DNA from 2 places in the Haloactinomyces albus genome. Region 1 is predicted to be linked to the other one. Evidence: riboswitches for the same ligand, from Rfam matches in the RefSeq annotation. Region 1 holds a riboswitch; the other holds the start of a gene.
The links. A riboswitch is a leader RNA that binds a small molecule or an ion and turns the genes downstream of it on or off. The one in region 1 is predicted to bind thiamine pyrophosphate.
Positions count from the first base shown of each region.

Region 2: another riboswitch for thiamine pyrophosphate. It lies ahead of JOF55_RS14820 (thiamine ABC transporter substrate-binding protein); the one in region 1 lies ahead of thiO (glycine oxidase ThiO).

Region 1 is NZ_JAVDXW010000001.1:1,856,438-1,861,919, reverse strand. Features, by position in the region: gene JOF55_RS08695 (GntR family transcriptional regulator) at 1-352, shown strand, start outside; gene JOF55_RS08690 (threonine ammonia-lyase) at 333-1,376, opposite strand; gene JOF55_RS08685 (S1 family peptidase) at 1,735-2,859, shown strand; gene thiE (thiamine phosphate synthase) at 2,935-3,609, opposite strand; TPP riboswitch at 3,715-3,823, shown strand; gene thiO (glycine oxidase ThiO) at 3,814-4,956, shown strand; gene thiS (sulfur carrier protein ThiS) at 4,944-5,144, shown strand; gene JOF55_RS08665 (thiazole synthase) at 5,148-5,482, shown strand, end outside.
Region 2 is NZ_JAVDXW010000001.1:3,127,243-3,132,724, forward strand. Features, by position in the region: gene JOF55_RS14800 (Sco1979 family transcriptional regulator) at 1-169, opposite strand, end outside; gene JOF55_RS14805 (SAM-dependent methyltransferase) at 366-1,202, shown strand; gene JOF55_RS14810 (hypothetical protein) at 1,346-1,615, shown strand; gene glmS (glutamine--fructose-6-phosphate transaminase (isomerizing)) at 1,637-3,463, shown strand; TPP riboswitch at 3,486-3,595, shown strand; gene JOF55_RS14820 (thiamine ABC transporter substrate-binding protein) at 3,632-4,690, shown strand; gene JOF55_RS14825 (ABC transporter permease) at 4,813-5,482, shown strand, end outside.

The DNA.
Region 1 (5,482 bases):
GCGGCTTCGGCGGCTGCGGCTGGCCGATGGTGAGCCGATGGCCATCGAGACGACCCACCTGCCGTTGCCGCGTTTTCCCGGCCTGTCCGCACAGTTGGAAGCCGGAGTCTCGCTGTACCGGGTTCTTCGGGGGCATTACGGCATCGAGTTCGCCACCGCCGAGGAGACCATCGAAACCGCCCTGGCCAGTCCCGAGGAGGCCGAGACCCTGGGGACCGAGGTGGGGTTGCCGATGCTGCTGTTGTCCCGTCATTCCTTCGACACCGAAGGCCGTCCGGTCGAGTGGGTGCGCTCGGTCTACCGGGGTGATCGCTACAAGTTCGTCGCCGACCTCAATCCGCCAGCACCGTGACCAGGTCTTCGACGTCGATATTGCCGCCGGAGACCACGGCGACGGTGCTCGCCGCCGGGAGCAGCGCTCCACGGTGCCGGTACGCTGCCGTTGTCACGGCGCCGCTGCGCTCGGCGACCAGGCGACAGGTGCGGGCGAGGTACCCGGTGGCTTCGGCGATTTCCGCCTCGCTCACGGTGACGATGTCATCCACCACCTCGCGCATGTGGGCGAAGGTGCGCTCCGAGGGTTCGGCGGTCAGGCCGTCGGCGGCGGTTCGCGTACGCGAGTCGACCGGCCACTGACGACGTGTGCCCGCGCGCAGGCTTTCCTGCGCGTCGGCGGCCAGTTCCGGTTCGATGCCGATCACCGTCGCCTCGGGCCGCACCGACTTGATCGCGACACCGATCCCGGAGATCAGGCCTCCGCCACTGACCGGGACCAGCACCACGAGTTCGTTGCTCCTGGCGAAGCCGGAGTTCGCGGGGCCGTGGCCGGTGAGGTGCTCGCCGGTGGACTCGGGGCGGGCGAGGCGATCCAGATCCTCGAGGATCTCCAACCCCACCGTGCCCTGACCGGCGATGACCGCAGGGTCGTCGAACGGCGGGACGAGGGTTGCCCCACGTTCCTCCACGATCCGGTGAGCCCGTGTCTCGCGCTCGGCGGCATCGACGGGAACGATGTCGGCACCCAGCGATCGCGCAGCGGCGACCTTCACGGCAGGGGCGGTGTGCGGTACCACCACGGTCGCGGGCATGCCGAACGCCCGGGCCGCATACGCCACGGCACGCGCGTGGTTGCCGCTGGAGTACGCGACGAGACCACGAGAGCGCGCCTCTTCCGGTACGGCGGAGGCAGCGTGCAGCGCACCGCGGATCTTGAACGCTCCGGTCGGTTGAAGACTCTCCGGCTTGAGCAGGAGGGGGCGCGCCGGGTCGGCATCGGCCACCGGGAGCAGCGGGGTGCGCACCGGCCCGACCGAGGGTGGCATCGCCGTCAGCACCGTCCGGGCCGCCGCGATCTCGGCGTAGCTCACCAACTGCATGGAAGCGATCTTTCTGCACGAAAGCCGGATTCGGCAAGCTCGTTCACCTCGCTGCTCACATCCGAGAACGTGCTGCGGTGATCCTGCGGATGGTGAGTGCAGTGATGGATACGGACAGTAATGGAGAGAGTGCTGTAAACCACGTTGGCCGGGTTCGGGTTGCCCGGATGGCTTACCGTGATAACGCCCCCGTAACGATGTGTGTAAAACCACCCGAAAGAGTTTCACGAAATCTTCGCCAGTGGGCGGAATCCGCTCGCCGTCTACGCCGAAAGTAGGCTGTGTGTGATCGATGACTCGGGTCATACTCCTTCGCCAGGGGGACGGAGATGCGTTCTCAGGACAAGGGAGACAGCACATGAAGCGCAGGCTCGCGGCCCGCATGGCGGGGACAATGGCGCTGGCAGCCGGAACTGCCGCCGCGCTGACCATGCCGGCGACCGCGGCCCCGGAGGCCACACCCCTGGAGTCCATCGCGGAAGGTCGATTGGAGGCCATGCAGCGAGACCTCGGCCTGACCTTGCAGCAGGTACGAGAACGTCTGCAGCAGGAAAAGATCGCCGACAAGCTCCAGGAGCAACTGCAGAGCAGCCTCGGTGGTGCCTTCGGAGGGGCCCACTTCGATGCCGACCTCGGCAAGCTGGTCGTGGGGGTCACCGACAAGGCGAAATTCGACGAGGTCCGCGCAGCGGGAGCGAAGGCCGAGCTTGTCGATGACAGCGCGAGTGTGCTCAACACGGCGGCCGACACGCTCGACGGAGTCGAGCGACGAGCCCCGACATCGATCAGCGGCTGGTATGTCGACCCGACGAGCAATTCCGTCGTCGTCACGACCGCGATGGGAACGGCGCAACGGGCGACCGAGTTCATCCGCTCGACCGATGTGGACACCACAGCGGTGCGCGTGGTCGAGTCACGGGAATCGCCGCGCCTGTTCACCGATATCATCGGCGGTAACGCCTTCTACAACAAGAGCGGCTTACGCTGTTCCATCGGCTTCGCCGTCCAGGGTGGATTCATCACCGCGGGCCACTGCGGTAACCGGAGTGACAGCACCAGCCGACCTGCCGGTACCTTCGCGGGCTCTTCCTTCCCGCACAACGACTATGCCTACGTCACGTCCTCGGCCACCCCGAAGCCGCAGGTCAACGACTACCGGGGCGGTGCCGTGACCGTCGCCGGTTCGCGGGAGGCCCCGGTCGGTGCCTCGGTGTGCCGCTCCGGCTCCACGACCGGCTGGCACTGCGGAACCATCGAGGCCAAGAACCAGACGGTGCGCTACGAAACGGGCACCGTGTCCGGTCTGACCCGGACCGACGTATGTGCCGAGCCGGGGGATTCCGGAGGCGCGTTCCTCTCGGGCAACCAGGCCCAGGGGGTGACCTCCGGCGGTTCCGGTGACTGCGACCGCGGCGGGGTGACTTACTTCCAGCCGATCAACGAGGCCCTCCAGACCTATGGCGTAAGCCTGGTTACCGGCTAGGCAACGTCCGGCCGCGGAGAAAATTGCAGTTTCGCGCGAAACTGCAATTTTCCCGACTTTTGCGGCAAACCACCGTCATCCCTGCAAACGGGAACGCAGTGTCTCCGCCGCCCGGCGCGGGTCCTCGGCCTCGGTGATCGCGCGTACGACAACGACACGCTCGGCTCCGGCGGCCATGGCCTCGTCCAGATTGCCGTGGTCGATGCCGCCGATGGCGAACCACGGCCGGCCGTGGCCGTGGTGTTCGGCGGCATGGCGAACCAGGTCGAGCCCCGCAGCCTCCCGTCCCGGTTTCGTGGGCGTGGTCCAGACCGGACCGGTACAGAAGTAGTCCACTCCCTGCTCGGTGGCTGCCGCGTCGGCCTGAACCACGTCGTGCGTGGAACGACCGATGGCCATCTGGTGCCCCACGAGGCGCCGGGCCGACTCCACCGGGATGTCCTCCTGCCCCAGATGCAGGATGTCGGCATCGGCGGTCAGAGCGATGTCGGCGCGATCGTTGACCGCAAGCAGCGCGCCGTGGCGCGTACACGCCTCGGCCAGTACTTCCAGAGCCGCCAGTTCCTGTCGTGCCTCCAGCGGTGCGCCCGCCGGGTTCTTGTCCCGCAGTTGGATGATGTCCACCCCGCCCGCGAGGGCCGCTTCCGCGAATTCGGCCAGGTCACCGCGGTCGGTACGGGCATCGGTGCACAGATACAGTCGCGCCTCGTCGAGACGCACACGGATCCCGTAGCCATCGAATCCAGGCATGTTGCTCAGGGTAGCTTGTTCGGAGATGGCAGCTCGCGTGGACTTTCCGGATTTTCGTATTCGTCAGGAGCTGACTTCGCACGATCGGATCGGATAGCCTGGGTGGCGGTGAAGCACGGGAGTCCGTACGAGAGCGGACTGAGAGGGGGCTGATGCCCCGACCGTCGAACCTGATCCGGATCATACCGGCGCAGGGAGCGTGCATTGTCTGGACAACAGGACGGCATCGTCGCGGTGGTGGGCGGCGGTGTCATCGGCATGTCCGCCGCATGGCGGCTGGCTGTGGCGGGCTGCCGGGTGCGGTTGATCGATCCGGATCCGGGGTTCGGCGGTGCCTCCTGGGTTGCGGGAGGGATGCTGGCTCCGATCGCCGAGGCATGGCCCGGTGAGGAACCTCTGCTGGAGCTGGGGGCCGCTTCACTGCACAGGTGGCCGGATTTCGCCGAGCGGCTCGGCCGGGACTCGGGGAAGCCGCCGGGCCTGCGGGACGAGGGAACCCTCGTTGTCGCCGCCGACAGCGCCGACCGTGCGGAACTCGACACTCTCGCCGACCATCTGGCCTCGCTCGGGCGTACTGTCACTCGCCACACCAGTCGCCGACTCCGCGGGCTGGAGCCCTCGCTCGGCCCCGGTGTCCGAGGGGGACTGGAGGTGCCGGGTGATCTCGCGGTCGACAACCGGATCACCCTCGAAGCGCTTCGTGCCGCCGCCGAATCGGCAGGGGTGGAGTTCGTCCGTGCCGCTGCTCGCGGTGTCCGCTCTGGAGTGGTCGAGCTCGCCGACTCGACTGGGGCCGACTCGGCAGTGCACTGCGATGTCGTGGTGATCGCCACGGGTGCGCATGCGGAGGAACTGCATCCGGCGTTGCGGGGCGCCATCCGGCCCGTCAAGGGGGAGATCCTGCGTCTGAGGTCTCGAGCAACATCGATCCCGCCACCGCGGCGGACCATACGAGGGCCGGTACACGGACGGCAGGTGTACCTGGTGCCGCGTGCGGACGGGATCGTCATCGGTGCCACCCAGTACGAGGCCGGGTTCGACACCGAGGTCACTGTCGGTGGCGTGCGGAACCTGTTGGCCGACGCAGAACGGTTCGTGCCGGGCATCGCGGAATACGCATTGGTCGAGAGCACAGCGGGGCTGCGGCCGAGCACCGAGGACAATCTTCCCCTGCTCGGCTGGGTGGCACCCGGCGTCGTGGCCGCGACCGGACATCATCGCAACGGATTTCTGCTCGCCCCCGTCACGGCGGAAGCCGTGGTCGGGCTGGTGTGTGGCAGTGCGTTGCCTGCCGAGGCAAAAGCTGCGGATCCATCGCGCTTGGGAGGACAGCAATGCACATCGTGATCAACGGACAGCCGCGCGAGTTCGCCGAGGGCACCACGCTGGCCGATGCCTTGAAGGACTTCGGGGTACCGGACAGCGGGGTGGCCGTGGCCGTCAACGGCACCGTCGTTGCCCGGGACAGCTGGCCGGCCACGCCGCTGGAACCGCAAACCGGTATCGAGATCCTCACCGCGGTACAGGGAGGTTGAGGAATGGACGATCCACTGGTGATCGCCGGACGCAAGTTCGACTCACGGGTGATCATGGGGACGGGAGGTGCCGCGAACCTCTCGACTCTGGAAAGCGCACTGCTGGCTTCCGGAACGGAACTGACGACGGTGGCGATGCGCCGTGCCGACGTCGGCGGTGGCAGTGGTGTGCTCGATCTGCTGGGTCGAATCGGGATCGAGGCGTTGCCCAACACCGCGGGTTGCCGCACGGCGGCCGAGGCGGTGCTGACGGCGCAGATGGCGCGGGAGGCGCTGGGTACCAACTGGGTCAAGCTGGAAGTGGTGGCCGATGAGGACACCCTGTTGCCCGACCCGGT
Region 2 (5,482 bases), 1.3 Mb from region 1:
TCGACCCCGAAGCGCGGATGGAGTAGCCGGCGTCGGCTCGGGAGATCTCGGCCGCCTCCCGGAGTCGGCGTAGTTGTGCGCCCAGTACGATGCGCCGAGCTGTGGGGCCGCCGCTGTGCGCATCGGCTTGGCCGCCATCGGCCGAGTCAGGGGAACCAACCGTGGCCATTGCTGCTCCTCCCGTGCGTGCTGCGGTCACGCGGGTCCGTACTGCGCCGGTCCAGTACCGGACGAGGTTCGATCATTGCCTGCTATCGCGGTGGTCCGCGACGAATTGCCACAGTCGCATTTACCGTTCGCGTTTGGGGACCTACGCTCAGTGCGCCGTGATCAATACCCGTACCTTAACGCCTTGAGAGGCCCCGATGCCCGCTAGCAACTTCCCGACCGACGAGGCGGCCCCCGTCCACATCGACACCACCAAGGCGAGCATCGCCAGGGTCTACGACGCGTTTCTGCACGGCAAGGACAACTATGAGGTCGATCGTGAGGTCTTCCGGCGAGTTCAGCGGGTTGCGCCGGAAGCAGCTACTCTCGCCTGGGACAATCGGGACTTTTTGATCCGTGTCACTCGTTTCATCGCCAGCCAGACCGGCGTGGCCCAGTTCCTCGACTGTGGATCGGGGCTGCCGACCGCGGAGAACACCCACCAGGTCGCCCAGCGACTGCAACCGGATGCGCGCGTGGTGTACGTCGACAACGATCCCGTGGTGCTCGCGCACGGGCGGGCGCTGCTCGAGGAGAACGATCAGACCCACTTCACCGCGGCCGAGATCTTCGAGCCCCGCGAGGTCCTCGAGGACGAGGTCGTACGCAAACACCTCGACTTCTCCGAGCCGATCGCACTGTTCCAGCTCGGCACGTTGCATCACTACGACGGCGAGCGCAGCCCGGCCGACATCATGCGCGAGTACATCGATGCCCTGCCCTCGGGGTCCTATGTGGCGCTGAGCCACTTCTTCGATCCCGAGACCGATGAGTACAGCGATCTCGCCCGCCGGATGGAGGAGACCTTCCTGCACAGCCCGATGGGAACCGGGGTGTTCCGTACCCGCGCCCGGATCGAGGGGATGTTCCCCGGCCTCGAGCTCGTCGAGCCCGGCCTGACGTTGTGCGCCGACTGGTGGCCGGACGGCCCGCGGCTCAAGCAGTTGGATTCGGTGTCGCACTGCATCGTCGGTGCCGTCGGCCGCAAACCCTGACGTCACCGTAGCCTCGCCCGAGCAAAAAATGCAGTTTCGCGCGAAACTGCAAAAATCGAGTGAGGGTCGCCCCGTACCGATTCCTGCCCGATATCGGGCAGGAATATTGCCTTTGAACGTGGCCGCTGCCAGTCTTCGAAGCCATGAACCAGTGGGTCCCGGCCGAGTTGGTCCGTCACGTGGCCGAATCCACCGGACTGCCGCCATCCACTGCGGCTCGCGTCGCCGCCGATGTCATCGCGTACTTCGACGAAACCACCGAGCAATACGTGCGGCGCAGGCACGCCGAGCTGCAGCGGCGCGGCTACAGGAACGCCGAGGTATGGACGGCGATCACCGCGGAGCTCGCACAACGCCCGGTTGCTCCGCCGGAGCTGTCCGAACGCCGCCTCCGGCGCATCGTCTACGGCTGAGCCGAGCGGAAAGGGATAGCCATGTGCGGAATCGTCGGTTATGTCGGCAGCCGGGAAAGTACTCCGATCCTCATCGAGGGCCTGCACCGGCTGGAGTACCGGGGCTACGACTCGGCCGGATTGGCGGTGGCCCGGCGAGGCCGCCTGCGGGTCACCAAAACCGCCGGATGTGTGCAGGACCTGCGGGACCGGCTCGGCAAGAACACCACGGGGACGGTGGGTCTCGCGCACACGCGGTGGGCCACACACGGAGAGCCGAGCGATCTCAACGCTCATCCCCATGTGGACCCCGGCGGACGCATCGCCGTCGTGCACAACGGAGTCCTCGAGAACGCGGAACCACTCCGGAAAAAGTTGATCGACGACGGCGTGCAGCTCGCCTCGGACACCGACACCGAGATCCTGGCCCACCTGATCGCTGCGACGGTGGATGCCGGTGGCGCATCACTGGAGGACGCGGTCCGCGCCGTTCTGCAGCGCGTCGAGGGAACCTACGGGTTGCTCGTGCTCGATGCCCGCAATCCGCGTGAACTGGTGGTGGCCCGCAACGGGAGTCCGATCGTGCTCGGCATCGGCGACGGTGAGATGTTCGCCACCTCCGATATGGCCGCACTGGTGCGGCACACCAACCGCATGGTCCACCTGGATGACGGTGAGCTCGCCACCATCAGCGCCGATGCCTACCGAACCAGCACCATGCAGGCCGACCCCACGGACAAGGTCCCGGCGGCCGTCGACCTGGCCGACGAGGACTACCAGCTGAACGGCTTCCCCGATTTCATGCGCAAGGAGATCCACGACCAGACCAGGGCCGGTCACCGTGCACTGCGTGGGCGACTCGACGAGCGGTTCGCCACGGCACGCCTCGACGGTCTCGGCCTGGATGCCCGGGAACTGCGCGCTGTCCGACGGGTGAAGTTCCTCGGCTGCGGATCGGCCTACTACGCGGGACAGCTCGGTGCCAACCTCGTCGAGGAACTGGCCCGGCTGCCCGCCGACGCCGAACCGGCCTCGGAGTTCCGCTACCGCAATCCCGTCATCGAGGAGGGCACGCTCTACGTCGCCGTCAGCCAGTCCGGTGAAACCCTGGACACGCTCGCGGCCGTCCAGGAGCTCAAGCGCAAGGGCGGTCAGGTGGTCGGCCTGGTCAACGCGGTCGGCAGTGCCATCGCCAGGGAATGCGGCAGCGGCGTCTTCCTCCATGCGGGGCCGGAAGTGTCCGTGGCCTCGACCAAGGCCGTCACGAACATGTCCCTGTCCTTCGCGCTGTTGGCGCTGCTGCTCGGCCGGGTACGCGATCTTTCGATGGCGCACGGCAGGCGGCTCGTGGCTGCGCTCGCGGCGATTCCCGATCGAATCACGGACGTCCTGGCAGCGGAAGAGCAGGCAATCGCAGCCGCCGAGCGCTATGCCGGTACCGAGCACATGTTCTTCGTGGGACGGGTCCGTGGCTGGCCGGTCGCTCGTGAGGGCGCCCAGAAGCTCAAGGAGATCTCCTACGTCCACGCCGAAGCCTACGAGGCGGCCGAGCTCAAGCACGGGCCGCTGGCGCTGATCGATCACACCATGCCTTCGGTGGTGATCGTCCCCGACGACGAGCTGCTGGCCAAGAACATCGGCACGATCGAGCAGATCAGGGCCAGGAACGGCCCGGTCATCGCGATCACGAACGCGGACCTGCCGGAAGGTCTCGCCGAGACGGTGATCCGGCTTCCGCGTGGTGAGCCGGAACTCGATCCGATCCTGTTCACGGTCCCGCTCCAGCTGTTCGCGTATCACCTGGCCACCGCACTGGGACGGAATGTCGACAAGCCGCGCAACCTGGCCAAGAGCGTGACGGTCGAATGAACGGTTGACAGTGCACTAGACTCGCGGTCGCCACGGGAGTCCAGTGTGCTGGGCTGAGAGGAGGGTGCAGGAGCCCTCGACCGTCCACCTGAACCGGATCATGCCGGCGCAGGGAGGCGCTGCGATCAGCTCGACGTGCGCACGCGTGGCATGATCTCGGGAGGATCGTTGAACCGTTTGCTGCGCCGTTCGGCTCGGCTCGCGGGTGTGGTCGTCGTGGCCGCACTCACCGCAGGCTGCTCTCTCATCGGTGCCCAGGGCAGTGAGCAGGGCACGCGCACGGTCACCCTGGTGACCCACGACTCGTTCGCCGTCGCCGACGAGACGCTGGCGAACTTCGAGCGCCGTTCCGGAATCGAGGTGACGATCCAGCGCCGTGGTGATGCGGGCGCGCTGACCAACAAGCTGGTGTTGACCAAGGCGAACCCGATCGGCGATGTCGCCTACGGCATCGATTCGACCTTCGCCTCGCGGGCGCTGGACGAGGGTGTCTTCGTGCCCTACGAGCCCGCCGGGGCGAAGAAGATCCCCCAGCGCTACTCGATTGGTTCCGGTAACCGGCTGACTCCCATCGATGCCGGCGACGTGTGCGTCAACATCGACACCCGGTGGTTCGCCGAGCACCGGATCCCCGAGCCGACGAGCCTGCGCGACCTGACCGAACCGCGCTACCGGGGACTGCTCGCCGTCCCGAGCCCGGCGACGTCCTCGCCGGGACTGGCGTTCCTGCTCAACACCATCACCACGTTCGGCGAGTCCGGTTGGAAGGAGTACTGGCGCGGTCTGGTCGCCAACGACGTGCGAATCACCTCCGGGTGGCAGCAGGCGTACAACCAGGACTTCTCCGGGTCCGCAGGCCGGGGCTCGCGCCCGATCGTGCTGTCCTACGCGTCCTCACCCGCCGCCGAGGTGCGACCGGATGGCACCTCGCGCACCCGAGCACTGCTCGACACCTGCTATCGGCAGGTCGAGTACGCCGGGGTACTGGCGGGAGCCGAACATCCCGAGGCGGCACGCGCGGTGATGGATTTCCTGGTTTCGCGGCGGTTCCAGGCACAGGTCTCCGAGCAGATGTACGTCTATCCGGTGGTGCGGGGAGTGGCACTGCCGGAGAGCTGGCAGAAAGTGGCTCCCCGGCCGCAGCGGCCGGCCGAGATGAGCCCCGACCGGATCGAGCGGAACCGGCAGCGCTGGGTGCAGCAGTGGCGCACCCTGGTTCGGGGCTGACGGTGGCGGTTCTCGGGAAAACCGCGCCGTCGAAAAACGTGCCGCCGAGGACCACCTCGGCCAACGGAGCCGGTCCCCGCTCCGGTTCGTCCGGGCATCGGAAGTACTCCATCGCCCTGGGGATGGCCGCGACCGCTGTCCTGGGGTTTCTGGGGTTGTTTTTCGCCTGGCCGGTCGTGGCGATCATCGGGCTCGGGCTCGACGGTGGTGTGGCCGAGGTGCTCACCAGCGCCCGGACCTGGGATCTCGTCGCCTTCACCCTGGGGCAGGCTGCCGTGTCGACGGTGCTGGCGCTGTTGGCCGGTATGCCGGTGGCCTATGTGCTGGCACGCGTCGCGGTGCCCGGAAAGACACTGCTGCGCGCGGTGGTCACGGTCCCGTTCGTACTGCCGACGCTCGTGGTGGGGATGGCGTTCCGCGCGCTTCTCGGTGCCGAGGGCGGCGGCGGTGCTTCCGGCCTGCTGGGGATCGTGCTGGCCAACGCGTTCTTCAATGTCTCGGTCGTGGCCCGGACCGTGGGAGGACTGTGGACGCATCTCGATCGACGCACCGAGGACGCCGCCCGCTCGCTCGGGGCGTCCCGCCTGCGGGCGTTCATCTCGGTGACCCTGCCCGCACTGCGGCCCGCCCTGGGATCGGCGATGGCGATCGTGTTCCTGTTCTGCTCCACCAGTTTCGGTGTCGTGCTCGTCCTCGGTGGCGGCACCTACCGGACCCTGGAAACCGAGATCTACCTGCGTACCGTGCGCCTGCTCGACCTGTCCGGGGCGGCGGCACTGTCGTTGCTGCAAC